Streptacidiphilus albus JL83: one gene and its partners. The protein of the gene in region 1 interacts with the protein of each later gene in a pairwise test. Links are inferred from orthologs where the notes say so. Each region holds a gene or a part of one and is shown in the gene's direction. Other genes may lie near its edges. The genes, in order: BS75_RS11890, ftsZ and BS75_RS27950.

Region 1 (5,031 bases):
ATGCACCTCTCCTCCGTCTCCCACGGCACCCTCTGGGCGGTGTGCGGGGCGGCGATGGCGCTCTGCGTCCTGCTCTGCGGGATGATCACGCGCCCGGGTGCGGTGGCCGTCGGGTGGGTGCTCCAGGTCGCGCTGATCGCCAGCGGCGCGGTGGTCGGGATGATGTACGCACTGGGCGTGATCTTCGCCGCGCTGTGGTGGGCCTCGGTGCACTACGGGCGGAAGATCGACGTGATCAAGGCGGCCCGGGCCGCCGCGGTCTGAGCGGACGTCCGGCCGGGCCCCGGTACGGCCATCGGGGTGTCCGGCCGGACTTCTCACCTGACTTTTGTACCGGGGCCTTGACGGGCCTCCGGCCGCACAGCTGACCGGCTGACGTCCCGGTATTCGCTCCGGGTAGGCTCGGCACCGATCATCACCGCTGTCGCCACCCGGCAGCGCCGTCGCCACCAGAACCTCGGAGCGCCCCATGTCGCAGCGCAGCCTCGTCCTCCTGAAGCCCGACGCCGTCCGGCGCGGACTGGTCGGCGAGATCGTCTCCCGGATCGAACGCAAGGCCGGTTGGACCCTGGCCGCCATGGAGCTGCGCACGCTGGACGCGGCGACGCTGGAGCAGCACTACGCCGAGCACCTCGGCAAGCCGTTCTACGAGCCGCTGCTCACGTTCATGTCCTCCGGTCCGTCGGTGGCGCTGATCGTCGAGGGCGAGAGCGTGATCGAGGGCATCCGGGCGCTGGCCGGCAAGACCAACCCGCTGGAGGCGGGCCCCGGCACGATCCGCGGCGACTTCGCCACCATCACCCGGGAGAACCTGATCCACGCCTCCGACTCCGAGGCCTCCGCCGAGCGCGAGATCAAGATCTTCTTCCCGGCCCACGCCTGATCCTTCCGAGTCTTCGAGGTCGGCCGACAGCGGACCGGACGCAGCTGACGGTGCGTCCGGTCCGCTCGGCCGTATGGCCGTCACCCACCTGTCCGAGTGGGGGCACAGGAGTTGTCAGGCAATCGGAAGTAATGATTCCGTGGAACCTGGCAGCCGACACAGGCGTCCCAATAGTGAAAAATCTGATCGTCTGCCTGAATACTGGACACAAGTCCACGGTCACCCTGTGTGCCTCCATGGCTACCATGGAGCTACTCGGCAACGGTGGCTGACGGTCTGCCATCGCGAGCCCGCAGCCGCCCCCACCCTCGAACCTCGGGAAGGCCCCCCAAGCCCATGGCGAACAACAGCATGTCGTTCATCGGTCGTGACATGGCTGTCGACCTCGGCACCGCCAACACGCTCGTGTACGTCAGGGGCCGCGGGATCGTCCTCAACGAACCGTCAGTGGTCGCTGTCAACACCAACACCGGCGGCATCCTCGCCGTCGGCTCCGAGGCGAAGAAGATGATCGGGCGCACGCCCGGCAACATCGTCGCCATCCGCCCGCTCAAGGACGGCGTGATCGCCGACTTCGAGATCACCGAGCGGATGCTCCGCTACTTCATCCTGAAGATCCACCGCCGGCGCTACCTGGCCCGCCCCCGGGTCGTGGTCTGCGTGCCCAGCGGCATCACCGGGGTGGAACGACGCGCCGTCATCGAGGCGTCCCGGCAGGCCGGGGCGCGCCAGGTGCACATCATCGAGGAGCCGATGGCCGCCGCGATCGGCGCGGGCCTCCCGGTGCACGAGCCCACCGGCAACATGGTGGTCGACATCGGCGGCGGCACCACCGAGGTCGCCGTGATCTCGCTCGGCGGCATCGTCACCGCGCAGTCCATCCGGGTGGCCGGCGACGAGCTCGACAACGCCGTCATCCAGCACATCAAGAAGGAGTACTCGCTGCTGCTCGGCGAGCGCTCCGCCGAACAGATCAAGATGACCATCGGCTCCGCCTTCCCGATCGACGGGGACAAGGAGGAGCACAGCGAGATCCGTGGCCGCGACCTGGTCAGCGGCCTGCCGAAGACCGTGGTGATCTCCGCCGCCGAGGTCCGCCAGGCGATCGAGGAGCCGGTCAACGCCATCGTCGACGCGGTGAAGACGACCCTCGACCAGTGCCCCCCGGAGCTCGCGGGCGACGTCATGGACCGGGGCATCGTGCTCACCGGGGGCGGCGCGCTGCTGCGCGGCCTCGACGAACGGCTGCGCCGGGAGACCGGCATGCCGGTCCACATCGCCGAGAACCCGCTCGACTCGGTCGCCCTGGGCGCCGGCAAGTGCGTCGAGGAGTTCGAGGCGCTGCAGCAGGTGCTGGACTCCCAGCCGCGTCGCTGAGCCCCCGCTGATTGACGCACCATCAGTATCCTGACAGGTCCCGGGAACCACAGCTCCCGGGAGCTCCGCACCTCTTGAAGGGCCCCGCCGAGGACCGTGAGGGACACACGAGAAAGTCGGCTCCTGCTCGTCCTGCTGGTCGCCGTCGCGTTCGCACTGATCACCGTCGACATCCGAGGCGGCGACCACTCGCCCCTGAACGGGGCCCGGGACACGGCCGCCTCCGTCCTCGGCCCGGTCGAGACCGGGGTCGCCGGGGCGGTCCAGCCGGTCTCCGACGCCTTCCGCTCGCTGCGCGAGTCCGGGACCAGCGGCGACCGCATCCGCGCACTGGAGCAGCAGAACGCCCGGCTGAAGCAGCAGGTCTCCAGCTCGGACCTGGTCCAGAGCCGCTCCGCCGAGCTGACCAAGCTGCTCGGCGTGGCCGGGGCGGGCCAGTACACCATCAAGGCCGCCCAGGTCGTCGCGATCGGGGCGGCCCAGGGCTTCTCCTGGACCGTCACCATCGACATCGGCAGCAATGACGGCATCAGCCGCGACATGACCGTCATCAACGGCGACGGCCTGGTGGGCCGGGTCACCACGGTCAGCCCGGAGACCTCGACGGTGCTGCTGGCCAGCGACCCGGACTTCGGCGTCGGCACCCGGATGGAGGGCAGCGGCGAGATCGGTTTCGCGACCGGTCAGGGCAACGGCCCGATGCGGGTCGAACTGCTGAACGGACAGGCGCGGGTCAGGACCGGCGACCGGCTGGTGACCTTCGGCTCGCAGAACGACCGCCCGTTCGTGCCCGGGGTGCCGGTCGGCACCGTGGTCCGGGTCGAGAACACCCCGGGCCAGCTGACCCGGACCGTGCTGGTCCAGCCCTTCGTCAGCTTCACCACGCTCGACCTGGTCGGCGTGGTCGTCCAGCCGCCCGCGACCGACCCCCGCTACGCCGTGCTGCCGGCGAAGCCGGCCACCGGCCACTGACGGCCGTGCTGCTGACGTGGCGTCACTGTGACGGTCCGTCGGACGGACGGCGTGTCAGCGACGCGGGGCCGCCGCCGTGCGGTACCGCTGTACTGATGGCCCGGCCCATCACCGAAACGCCGCACTGAGACAACGCGGTACCGACAGAGCTGAGAAAGGCCGACCGGCATGTGGCTGCACCGCATCCTGCTCTCCGCGGTCCTGATCGTGGTGGCGCTGGTCGTCCAGGTCAGCGTCCTCGCCCGGCTGGGCCTGCCCGGCGCCGTGCCGGACCTGATGCTGCTCGTGGTGATAGGGCTGGCACTGGTCTACGGCCCCGTCGGCGGCTGCCTGGTCGGCTTCGCCGCCGGGCTGCTGGCCGACCTGGCCCCGCCGTCCGACCACGCGGTCGGCAGCTACGCGCTGGTGCTCTGCGTGCTCGGCTACGCGGCCGGGCTGATCCGCCCGCCGGGCGGGCACATCCGTTCGGTGGGGCTGCCGCTGCTGGTGGTCGCTGCGGCGGCGATCACCGCGACGCTGCTCTACGCCGCCGTCGGCGCGATGGTCGGCGACACCGCCGCCCGGCACGTCGGGATGCCCGGCCTGCTGGTCACCGCCGTGGTCTACGACGTGCTGCTGGCGCCGTTCGTGGTGCCGGGCGTGATGGCGCTGGCCCGGCGCTCGGTCGACGACCTGGCCGGCCACGGCGGCACCGTCTTCGGCGCCGGCATGCGGCGGACCACCCGCGGCCGCTCCGGGCTCGACCGCCGGGGCTCCTTCTTCGGCACCGGCGGCGACCGCACCAGCGGCGCGGCGGGCCTCGGCACGGTGCCCGGCTTCGGCGACGGCGGCCGGCGCGCGGGCCGCGACGGCGGCCGGATCATGCGCACCGACGAGAGCGACTGGAACAGCCGCGTGAGCGGCGTCGACGACTGAGCCGGGCCGCCCTCGGGCGCACGGCCACCGGCATTTCGCACGACCGGCATTTCGCACGACCGGCATTTCGCACGACCGGCATTTCGCACCACTGGCATTTCGTACCACCGGCATCCGTACCACCAGGGCGGGAAGCGAGACCCATGAACCACACCCCGGAGACCGGGGGGCGCAGCAGCCGGGTGACCGGACGCCTGCTGATCCTCCAGGTCATCGTCCTGTCCCTGCTGGCGACCCTCGGCGGGAGGCTCTGGTTCCTGCAGATCCGCAACGGCCAGCAGTACTCGCAGGAGGCAGTCTCCAACCACATCCGGCCGGTGCTGGTCCCGGCCGTGCGCGGCGAGATCCTGGACGCCAACGGCATGCCGCTGGCGGACAACTCCACCCAGCTGGTGGTCTCCGTCAGCCGCACCGCGCTGCTCCAGCAGCAGGACGGCGGCAAGGCCGTGCTCGGCCGGCTGGCCCAGGTGCTGGGGATGAGCCCGACCGAGGTCCACGACAAGGTCCGGCTGTGCGACGCGGTCACCCCGCAGCCCTGCTGGAACGGTTCGCCCTACCAGCCGATCCCGGTCACCGAGCAGGCCACCGCCCAGCAGGCGATGCAGATCATGGAGCGCCGCGAGGACTTCCCCGGTGTCACCGCCGACCCCACGGCGGTCCGGCAGTACCCCGGTCCGGCCGGGGCCAACGCCGCCCAGCTGCTCGGCTACCTGTCGCCGGTCACCCAGGACGAGATCAACGCCGCCACCAACGCCGAGGGCAAGTCCGCCTACGCGGCCTCCGACCAGGTCGGCCGGGCCGGCCTGGAGTCCGTCTACGACACCCAGCTGCGCGGCCAGCCGGGCGTGGACAACCTGGAGGTCGACAACCTGGGCCGGGTGATC
Region 2 (5,044 bases), 650 kb from region 1 along the record:
GACTGGAGACCAGACTGGTCCCGGAACGCGGCTACGAACTCGCACTGATCCCCAAGGTGGCCCTGCCGCGCAAGGCCACCCCCGAGCTGATCACCCTCCCCGGGCGGTTGCGCGGGACGGTCAAGGCCGTCCAGGACGTGCTGGAGCGGACCAGGGCCGACGCGGTGGTCGGCTTCGGCGGCTACGTCGCCATGTCGGCCTACTTCGCGGCCAAGCGCTCCGGCGTGCCGATCGTGGTCCACGAGGCCAACGCCCGCCCCGGGGTGGCCAATAAGATCGGCTCCCGCTACACCGACTTCGTCGCCGTCTCCACCCCGGACAGCAAGCTCAGGGACGCCCAGTACATCGGCATCCCGCTGCGCCGCACCATCGCCACCCTGGACCGGAACGCGGCCCGGCCGGAGGCCCGGGCCTACTTCGGCCTGGACCAGCGGCTGCCCACGCTGCTGGTCTCCGGCGGTTCCCAGGGCGCCCGCCGGCTCAACGAGACCATCCAGGCGGTCGCCCCCCGGCTCCAGCAGTACGGCGTGCAGATCCTGCACGCGGTCGGCCCGAAGAACGAGATCCCGCGGATCGACGACATCCCGGGGATGCCGCCCTACCGCGCGGTCCCGTACCTGGACCGGATGGACCTGGCCTACGCCGCCGCCGACATGATGCTCTGCCGGGCCGGCGCGATGACCGTGGCCGAGCTGGCCGCCGTCGGGCTGCCCGGCGCCTTCGTGCCGCTGCCGATCGGCAACGGCGAGCAGCGGCTCAACGCCCAGCCCGTGGTCCGGGCCGGGGGCGGGCTGCTGGTCGACGACGCCGAACTGTCGGTCGACTGGGTGCTGGGCCAGCTGCTGCCGGTGCTGACCGACCCTCAGCGGCTCTGGGACATGAGCCGGGCCGCCGCCGAGTTCGGCCGCCGTGACGCCGACGACCTGCTGGTCGACATGGTGTACCGGGCGATCGCCAAGCACCGCCGTGCCTGAGGCCCTCGCGCCGGAGGCGACCGCGGCGGCGGACGGGGCAGCGCCCCCGTCCGCCCCGCGGCTGCGGCTGTCCCGGCGCGGTGTCGGGGTCCTCGCCGGACTGCTCGCCGCACTCGTCTCCACCGCCTGCTGGCTGGTGTTCTTCTCCTCGGTGCTGAACGTCAGGACGGTCCTGGTCAGCGGGGTCAGGGTGCTGACGCCGGCGCAGGTGCTGGCCGCCGCCCGGGTGCCGCTGGGCGGTCCGCTGGAGCGGCTCGACACCGGGGCGGTCCGGGCCCGGGTGCTCCGGGCGCTGCCCCGGGTGGCGCGGGTGCAGGTGAGCACCGAGTGGCCGCACACGGTCCGGCTGCGGATCACCGAGCGGGTCGCGGTCGCCGCGGTCAGGACCGCGAACGGCTACGAGCAGGTCGACGCGGGCGGGGTGGGCTTCGCCACCGGTCCCGGCATCCCGGCCGGTGTGCCGGTGGTCGAACTGGCGCTCTCCCCGGTCGGCCGGAGCTCCCTGCCGGAGTTCTCCGAGGCCGAGCTGGTGGACTCGGCGGTGCAGATCGCGAAGGCGCTCCCGCCCGCGGTCGCCCGCGGGACGATTGCGGTCGTGGTGCATTCGTACGACGATATGGAATTGCAACTCGCCGGTGGCGCAACGGTGCTGTGGGGGAGTCCGGAAAGGGACGCGCGCAAGGCGGTGGTGCTCGCGGCACTGCTGAAGCAGGGCGGTACGACCTACGACGTCACCGCGCCCGACGACCCAGCAGTGCGCGGTTGACGCACGCTTGACGGATCGCCGGTCCAGCCACGAATCTGATAGACCACCCCGGTGGACACCCCGGACGATTGATCACATAGGCTCACAAGAAAAATCGAGACGCTCGGCGTGTCCGTTGAATGGACCCGCCTTGAGACCTAGTGTCCTGTGACAGACGGAAAGAGTGACACAGCATTAACCCTAAACCTCAGGGTCAGGGTTCGGGTCCGGACCTCGTCTCCACGAGTTCCCGTCCCTTCGGCACCGTACATCCGAGGCGAGAGGCCTTCGACGTGGCAGCACCCCAGAACTACCTCGCAGTCATCAAAGTCGTCGGCATCGGCGGCGGTGGCGTGAACGCCATCAACCGGATGATCGAGGTCGGGCTCAAGGGCGTCGAGTTCATCGCGATCAACACCGATGCGCAGGCCCTCCTGATGAGCGACGCCGACGTCAAGCTCGACGTCGGCCGTGAACTCACCCGCGGCCTCGGCGCGGGAGCCAACCCCGATGTCGGCGCCAAGGCGGCCGAGGACCACCGCGAGGAGATCGAGGAGGTCCTCAAGGGGGCCGACATGGTCTTCGTCACCGCCGGCGAGGGCGGCGGCACCGGCACCGGCGGCGCGCCCGTCGTCGCCAACATCGCCCGCTCGCTCGGCGCGCTCACCATCGGCGTGGTCACCCGGCCGTTCACCTTCGAGGGCCGCCGCCGCGCCAACCAGGCCGAGGACGGCATCGCGCAACTCCGCGAGGAGGTCGACACCCTCATCGTGATCCCGAACGACCGGCTGCTGTCGATCTCCGACCGCCAGGTCTCGGTGCTGGACGCGTTCCGCTCCGCCGACCAGGTGCTGCTCTCCGGCGTCCAGGGCATCACCGACCTGATCACCACCCCGGGCCTGATCAACCTCGACTTCGCCGACGTCAAGTCGGTCATGTCGGACGCCGGTTCGGCGCTGATGGGGATCGGCTCGGCCCGGGGCGAGGACCGCGCCAAGGCCGCCGCCATCATGGCGATCTCCTCGCCGCTGCTGGAGGCCTCCATCGACGGCGCGCGCGGCGTGCTGCTCTCCATCTCCGGCGGCTCCGACCTCGGCCTGTTCGAGATCAACGAGTCGGCCCAGCTGGTCGCCGAGGCGGCGCACCCCGAGGCCAACATCATCTTCGGTGCGGTGATCGACGACGCCCTCGGCGACGAGGTCCGGGTCACCGTCATCGCGGCCGGCTTCGACGGCGGGCAGCCGCCCACCATCGTCCGTGAGCCGGTGGTTCGCTCCGGTCAGAACCAGTCCGCGCAGCAGGAACGTCCCAGCGAGTTCAACCGCTCCGAGCCGGGGCGCACCGATCCCCACCGCACGGACACGCACCGCTCGGACTTCAACCGCGCGGACTTCAGCCGCTCCGAGTTCAACCGCTCGGGTTCCACCGCCGCCGGGCGCAGCATGCACACCATCGGCAGCGTCCCCCGTGCCGAGGACCCGGCCCCGCGCCACCCGGAACCGCCGGCCGCGCCGCACGTCCCGCAGACCCGGCCGCCCTACGTGGACACCCCGGCCGAGGAACTGGACGTTCCGGACTTCCTCAAGTAGCGCTCCCGGCCGCCGGTCCTGCGGGCCGCAGCCACTAGGCTGACCAGCATGATCGGCCACCGGATCTCCCTCGACAGTGCTCACTTCGCCTTCACCGACCGGTGGGGCGGGGTGAGCACTTCGCCGTTCCAGGAGCTCAACCTGGGCGGGGCGGTGGGCGACGACCCCGCCGCCGTCCGCGCCAACCGCCGCCTCGCCGCCGCCGACCTCGGGCTGGACCCGGCCGACGTGGTCTGGATGAACCAGGTCCACGGCCGGGAGACGGCGGTGGTGGCGGAGCGTCAGCCCGAGGGGACCGCCCCGACCGTGGACGCCCTGGTCACCGCCGGGCGCGGGCTGGCGCTGGCGGTGCTCACCGCCGACTGCGTCCCGGTGCTGCTCGCCGACCCGGAGGCCGGCGTCGTCGGCGCCGCCCACGCCGGGCGCCCCGGGCTCGCGGCCGGCGTCGTCCCGGCGGTCGTGGCCGCCATGGTCGAACAGGGTGCGCGCCCGGAGCGGACCACGGCGGTGATCGGCCCCTCGGTCTGCGGCCGCTGCTACGAGGTACCGGCCGCGCTGCGCGCGGAGGTGGCCGCGCTGGAGCCGGCCACGGCGGGCGAGACCTCCTGGGGGACGCCCGCACTCGACCTGCCGGCCGGGGTCCGGGCCCAACTCGGCTCGCTCGGCGTGACCGTGCACCCGCAGCCGCACACCTGCACCCTGGAATCCGCCGATCACTTCTCCTACCGACGCGAGCAGCGGACCGGCCGCCTCGCGAGCTACGTCTGGCTGGACCCGCGATGACCCACGTGAACGATCAATCTGCTGCCCGGGCGCGCCTGGCACAGCTGCGCGCCAACCTCACCTCGGTGGAGCAGCGCGTCGCCGACGCGTGCGCCGCCGCCGGGCGCGCACGCGACAGCGTCACCCTGGTGGTGGTCACCAAGACCTATCCGGCCTCGGACACCCGGCTGCTGGCCGGTCTCGGAGTGGCCGACGTCGCCGAGAACCGCGACCAGGACGCCGCCCCGAAAGCCGAGGAATGTCGTGATCTCGACCTCCGCTGGCATTTTGTCGGCCAATTGCAGACAAATAAGGTCCGTTCCGTCCTCCGTTATGCCGACCTCGTTCATTCGGTCGACCGGATCCGACTCGTGGAAGCCCTCTCCGAGGGGGTGCTGAAAGCGGGTCGTCCGGAATTGGGCTGCCTCGTCCAGGTCGACCTCGGCGCCGATTCGGCAGCAGCCGAATCCGGCCACGCACCCGGTCGCGGCGGCGCCCTTCCGGAGCAGGTCCCGATGCTGGCGGAGGCGCTGGCTGCCGCGCCCGGCTTGCGACTTGACGGTGTGATGGCTGTCGCGCCGCTGCACGGGCGCTTCGCGGGCGATCCGCGCGCGGCCTTCGACCGGCTCGCGGAAATCGCATCCCGTGTACGGGAGGCGCATCCTGCTGCCACGATGGTCTCCGCAGGGATGAGCGGGGACCTGGAACAGGCCATCGCAGCCGGGGCGACACATGTGCGCGTCGGTACGGCGGTACTGGGTGCGCGGCCACCCCTCGGGTAACGTCACCGGGTAGAAGATCAGATCGCAGAACAAATCAGGACAAGAAGGAATCTCCCCTTCAACTGAGGGGCAGACCGTGGATCGTGGAACCACTCCGCCGCACTGAGCGACTCGTGAACGAGCGGCCCAAGGCGGGGCGCGTACCGGTGACAAAGCCGATCCACCACAGAGCGGAGGACAGGAGTATGGCCG
Region 3 (5,134 bases), 3.6 Mb from region 1 along the record:
GCGCGGTCATCCACGGGGTCCATCCCTCGCCCACGCTGGTCAACATGCTGAGCAAGGTGAAGGACAACACCCCGCCCGGCGAAGCCCCGCCGGCCGAGCAGCCGGTCGCGGCGCCGGCCGACGCCGTCCCGGACCACGAGGTCGACGTCGACGAGTTCGACGGCGGGTCGGGGGCCGAGTCGGGCGACGCGGCCGGGGTGCCGCCGGCCCGGCAGGAGGACGGCGGCATCCCGCCGCTGCGCTCGGAGCAGCTGCCGCTGCCGGCCGGCAGCGGCTACCAGCTGCCCCCGCCCGAGCTGCTGACCCGGGGCGGACCGGGCAAGTCCCGGTCCAAGGCCAACGACGACGTGGTGGCCGCGCTGAGCAACGTCTTCGCGGAGTTCAAGGTCGACGCCGCCGTCACCGGCTTCACCCGGGGCCCGACGGTGACCCGCTACGAGGTCGAGCTCGGCCTCGCGGTGAAGGTCGAGCGGATCACCGCGCTGGCCCGCAACATCGCCTACGCGGTGGCCAGCCCGGACGTCCGGATCATCAGCCCGATCCCGGGAAAGTCCGCGGTGGGCATCGAGATCCCCAACACCGACCGCGAGATGGTCAACCTGGGCGACCTGCTGCGCTCGCCGATCGCGACCAACGACCCGCACCCGATGATCGTCGGCATGGGCAAGGACGTCGAGGGCCAGACGGCCGTCGCCAACCTGGCGAAGATGCCGCACATCCTGGTGGCCGGCGCCACCGGCGCGGGCAAGTCCTCCTGCATCAACTGCCTGATCACCTCGATCCTGATGCGGGCCACCCCGGACGAGGTCCGGCTGGTCCTGGTCGACCCCAAGCGGGTCGAACTGACGGCCTACGAGGGCGTGCCGCACCTGATCACGCCGATCATCACCAACCCCAAGAAGGCCGCCGAGGCGCTGCAGTGGGTGGTCCGGGAGATGGACCTGCGCTACGACGACCTGGCCGCCTTCGGCTTCCGCCACGTCGACGACTTCAACCGGGCGGTCCGCTCCGGCAAGGCCCAGCCGCTGCCGGGCAGCGAGCGGGTGCTGACGCCGTACCCGTACCTGCTGGTGATCGTCGACGAGTTGGCCGACCTGATGATGGTGGCCCCGCGCGACGTCGAGGACTCGATCGTCCGGATCACCCAGCTGGCCCGCGCGGCCGGCATCCACCTGGTGCTCGCCACCCAGCGCCCCAGCGTCGACGTGGTCACCGGTCTGATCAAGGCCAACGTGCCCTCCCGGCTGGCCTTCGCGACCTCCTCGCTGGCCGACAGCCGGGTCATCCTGGACCAGCCGGGCGCGGAGAAGCTGATCGGCAAGGGCGACGCGCTGTTCCTGCCGATGGGCGCCGGCAAGCCGACCCGGATGCAGGGCGCCTTCGTCACCGAGGAGGAGATCGAGGCCGTCGTCGAGCACTGCAAGGCGCAGCTCCAGGCCGAGTACCGGAGCGACGTCACCGTCGGCAGCGCGCCGAAGAAGGAGATCGACGAGGAGATCGGCGACGACATGGACCTGCTGGTCCAGGCCGCCGAACTGGTCGTCTCGACCCAGTTCGGCTCCACCTCGATGCTCCAGCGCAAGCTGCGGGTCGGCTTCGCCAAGGCCGGCCGGCTGATGGACCTGATGGAGTCGCGCGGCATCGTCGGCCCCAGCGAGGGTTCCAAGGCCCGCGACGTGCTGGTGACGGCGGACGAGTTGGACGGGGTGCTGCTCACTCTCAGGGGCGAATGAGCGGTCGAGGGCGCATCGGCGGGCCGCTCCCGGGCGTTCCACTTTCGGCGGATCACCGCTTGCCGGGGCCTCGGCTCCCGCTCCTAGACTGACGATCAGCTGATGTCTCCGGCCGCCGTCCTCGCGGGACCGCGCGGCAGCAGGCGGTGAACGCTCGAAAGGCGGAACTGTGGCCAGCGGCACGTCACTCTCCGAAGAATCCGGCCGAACCACCCCGGCCAAGCCCTGGGTGGACACCGCGCCGCTGCCCGTGCCGGATGCGGACCCGGCAGGCGGACCGGCGGGGGCGGAGCGGCCGTCGATCGGGCAGGTGCTCCGCGCCGCCCGGATCGCGGCCGGCCGCAGCGTGGAGGAGGTCGGCGACGACACCAGCGTCCGGGTGCCGATCATCGAGGGCATCGAGCAGGACGACTTCAGCCGATGCGGCGGCGACTTCTACGCCCGCGGCCACGTCCGCTCGCTGGCCCGCGCGGTGGGCGCGGACGCGGACGCCCTGGTCACCGAGTTCGACGAGGCGCACGGCGGGACCTCGGCGGCGGCCCGGCCGCTGCCGCTGCCGCTGTTCGAGCCCAGCCGGATGAACCACGAGCGGCGGCGGCCCAGCTGGGCCGGGGCGATGGTGGCGGCGATCGTGGTGGTGGCCGCGGTGATCGGCTTCAACCTGGCCGACGGCCGGAGCAAGGACACGGCGGCCGAGGCCGCGGTCGTGCCCTCGCCGTCGGCCAGCGGCCCGGCCAAGCCGCTGGTGGTGCTGCGGCCGACGATGCCCGCCGCGCCGGTCAGGACCGCCCCGCCGGCCGCGCCGGCCGCGCCGCTGGGCGTGGTCACCGTCAAGCTCACCGCCGACGCCGCGGACAGCTGGCTGGAGGTCGCCGACACCACCGGCCGGACGTTCTTCGAGGGCGATCTCGCCAAGGGCGCGAGCCAGAGCTACACCGACCCCAAGGGACTGCAGCTGGTGCTCGGCAACGCCAGCGGCGTCCACCTCTGGGTGAACGGCAAGGATGTCGGCCGCCCCGGTGCGGCCGGCCAGGTGGTGCAGCTCGCCTACACCCCGTCCGACTTCCGCAAGGCCCCGGCCGCCCCGCCCGCCGCTGCCGCCCCGGCTGCCCCGCGCGCCTCCGCCGCGCCGGCCGTGCCCGCGCCGCCGCCTGCTTCCGCCGCTGCTGCGGCCGCGGCGGTCGGTTCGGCCGCGCCGCTCGCCCCGGCGGCTCCGCCCGCCTCGGCCGCGTCCGTCCGGTGACCCCGGAGCGGCCCCGGAGCACCCGGTCTGGGCTGCGGTTTTACCCCTTCGTGCCACCCGCGTCAAAACCTCGGTAATCTTGGCGACATGTCCGAACGCCGCACAGTCGCCCTTGTCACCCTTGGATGCGCCCGAAACGAGGTCGATTCCGAGGAACTCGCCGGGCGCCTGGAAGCCGATGGATGGGAGCTCGTCCACGACGCCGCCGACGCCGACATCGCCGTCGTCAACACCTGTGGGTTCGTCGAGGCCGCCAAGAAGGACTCGGTCGACGCCCTGCTGGAGGCCTCCGACCTGAAGGGCCGGGGCCGCACCCAGGCCGTCGTCGCCGTCGGCTGCATGGCCGAGCGCTACGGCAAGGAGCTCGCCGAGGCGCTGCCGGAGGCGGACGCCGTCCTCGGCTTCGACGACTACGCCGACATCACCGACCGGCTGCAGACCATCCTCTCCGGCGGCCAGCACACCTCGCACGCCCCCCGCGACCGCCGCAAACTGCTCCCGCTGAGCCCGGTCGAGCGGCAGCAGGCCGCCGACGGCGGCTCCGTGGCCGTCCCCGGCCACGGGGAGGCGTCCGCGGCCGCACCGGTCATCGAGGACCTCCCGGAGGGCGTCGCGCCCGCCTCGGGGCCCCGGATGCTCCGCCGCCGACTGGACGACAGCCCGGTCGCCTCGGTGAAGCTCGCCTCCGGCTGCGACCGGCGCTGCTCCTTCTGCGCCATCCCGGCCTTCCGCGGCTCCTTCCTCTCCCGCCGCCCCTCCGACGTGCTGAACGAGACCCGCTGGCTCGCCGAGCAGGGCGTCCGCGAGGTGATGCTGGTCAGCGAGAACAACACCTCCTACGGCAAGGACCTGGGCGACATCCGGCTGCTGGAGACGATGCTGCCGGAGCTCGCCGCGATCGAGGGGATCGACCGGGTCCGGGTGAGCTACCTCCAGCCCGCCGAGATGCGCCCCGGTCTGATCGACGCGCTGACCTCGACCCCGGGCGTCATGCCCTACTTCGACCTGTCCTTCCAGCACTCCGCGCCGGACGTGCTGCGCCGGATGCGCCGCTTCGGCGACACCGACCGGTTCCTCGGCCTGCTGGAGCAGATCCGGGCCAAGGCCCCGGAGGCCGGCGCCCGGTCCAACTTCATCGTCGGCTTCCCCGGCGAGACCGAGGCCGACCTGGCCGAGCTCGAACGCTTCATCACCCACGCCCGGCTGGACGCCATCGGCGTCTTCGGCTACTCGGACGAGGACGGTACCGAGGCCGCGACCTACGACGGCAAGCTCCCGGAGGAGGTCGTCGCCGAACGGCTGGCGAAGATCGGCCGGCTGGCCGAGGAGATGACCTCGCAGCGGGCCGAGGAGCGGATCGGCAGCGCCGTGACCGTCCTGGTCGAGTCGATCGACGAGGAGGACGGCGTGGTCGGCCGGGCCGCCCACCAGGCCCCGGAGACCGACGGCTGCACCACCCTGCTCGGCGCCCCCGAGGGGGTGAAGGTCGGTGACCTGGTCGAGGCGAAGGTCGTGGCCAGCGAGGGCGTCGACCTGATCGCCGAGGCGATCGGCTGTGTCGGAGCCGAGGTGGACGCGTGACACCAGGCCCGGAGGGGAGAACCGGGGGCGTGGCGCCCGTCTCGGCGGGGGCGTCCGTGTCGGGGTCCGCGTCGGGCCCGGTGACCGGGTTGGGCAGCCTGTGGAACATCCCCAACATGCTGACCATCCTGCGGCTGCTGATCGTCCCGGTCTTCGCCGCGCTGCTGCTGGCCGACGGCGGACACGATCCCAAGTGGCGCTCGGTGGCCTGGGCGGCCTTCGCCCTCGCCATGATCACCGACCTCTTCGACGGCGAGCTCGCCCGGCGGATGAACCTGGTCAGCGACTTCGGCAAGATCGCCGACCCGATCGCGGACAAGGCCATCATGGGCACGGCGCTGGTCGCGCTGTCCGCCCTGGGCGACCTGCCCTGGTGGGTGACGATCGTCATCCTGGTCCGCGAGGTCGGCATCACGCTGATGCGCTTCTGGGTGATCAAGCTCGCCGTGATCCCGGCCAGCCGGGGCGGCAAGATCAAGACGCTGACCCAGGGCATCGCCGTGGGCATGTACGTGCTGGTGCTGACCGGCCCGCTGGCGACCGCCCGGGCCTGGCTGATGGCGGTTGCGGTGATCCT

The links.
Region 2: the proteins of BS75_RS11890 (region 1) and ftsZ interact in binary tests that used the Escherichia coli proteins (3 or more experiments, as listed by UniProt). The link is inferred for Streptacidiphilus albus JL83 from one-to-one orthologs.
Region 3: the proteins of BS75_RS11890 (region 1) and BS75_RS27950 interact in binary tests that used the Escherichia coli proteins (3 or more experiments, as listed by UniProt). The link is inferred for Streptacidiphilus albus JL83 from one-to-one orthologs.

What each region holds. Positions count from the first base shown.
Region 1 is NZ_JQML01000001.1:2,736,095-2,741,125, reverse strand. What follows is about bases 399-3,247. They hold BS75_RS11890 (rod shape-determining protein), read left to right. Parts: upstream 399-1,234; coding sequence 1,235-2,260; downstream 2,261-3,247. Other genes in these bases: mreC (rod shape-determining protein MreC), read left to right, coding at 2,357-3,232; ndk (nucleoside-diphosphate kinase), read left to right, coding at 470-883. Outside these bases: BS75_RS11900 (DUF4233 domain-containing protein), read left to right, coding at 1-264; rod shape-determining protein MreD, read left to right, coding at 3,401-4,147; mrdA (penicillin-binding protein 2), read left to right, coding at 4,291-5,031. UniProt on the Escherichia coli protein: Forms membrane-associated dynamic filaments that are essential for cell shape determination. Acts by regulating cell wall synthesis and cell elongation, and thus cell shape.
Region 2 is NZ_JQML01000001.1:2,083,963-2,089,006, reverse strand. What follows is about bases 1,299-4,160. They hold ftsZ (cell division protein FtsZ), read left to right. Parts: upstream 1,299-2,012; coding sequence 2,013-3,308; downstream 3,309-4,160. Other genes in these bases: BS75_RS46275 (YggS family pyridoxal phosphate-dependent enzyme), read left to right, coding at 4,088-4,160; pgeF (peptidoglycan editing factor PgeF), read left to right, coding at 3,357-4,091; BS75_RS09035 (cell division protein FtsQ/DivIB), read left to right, coding at 1,299-1,740. Also shown: murG (undecaprenyldiphospho-muramoylpentapeptide beta-N-acetylglucosaminyltransferase), read left to right, coding at 1-974; more of BS75_RS09035, read left to right, coding at 967-1,298; more of BS75_RS46275, read left to right, coding at 4,161-4,852; BS75_RS09015 (cell division protein SepF), read left to right, coding at 5,038-5,044. UniProt on the Escherichia coli protein: Essential cell division protein that forms a contractile ring structure (Z ring) at the future cell division site. The regulation of the ring assembly controls the timing and the location of cell division.
Region 3 is NZ_JQML01000001.1:6,375,826-6,380,959, forward strand. The notes cover bases 988-3,939. They hold BS75_RS27950 (helix-turn-helix domain-containing protein), read left to right. Parts: upstream 988-1,902; coding sequence 1,903-2,976; downstream 2,977-3,939. Other genes in these bases: BS75_RS27945 (DNA translocase FtsK), read left to right, coding at 988-1,733; rimO (30S ribosomal protein S12 methylthiotransferase RimO), read left to right, coding at 3,064-3,939. In the rest of the region: more of BS75_RS27945, read left to right, coding at 1-987; more of rimO, read left to right, coding at 3,940-4,557; pgsA (CDP-diacylglycerol--glycerol-3-phosphate 3-phosphatidyltransferase), read left to right, coding at 4,674-5,134.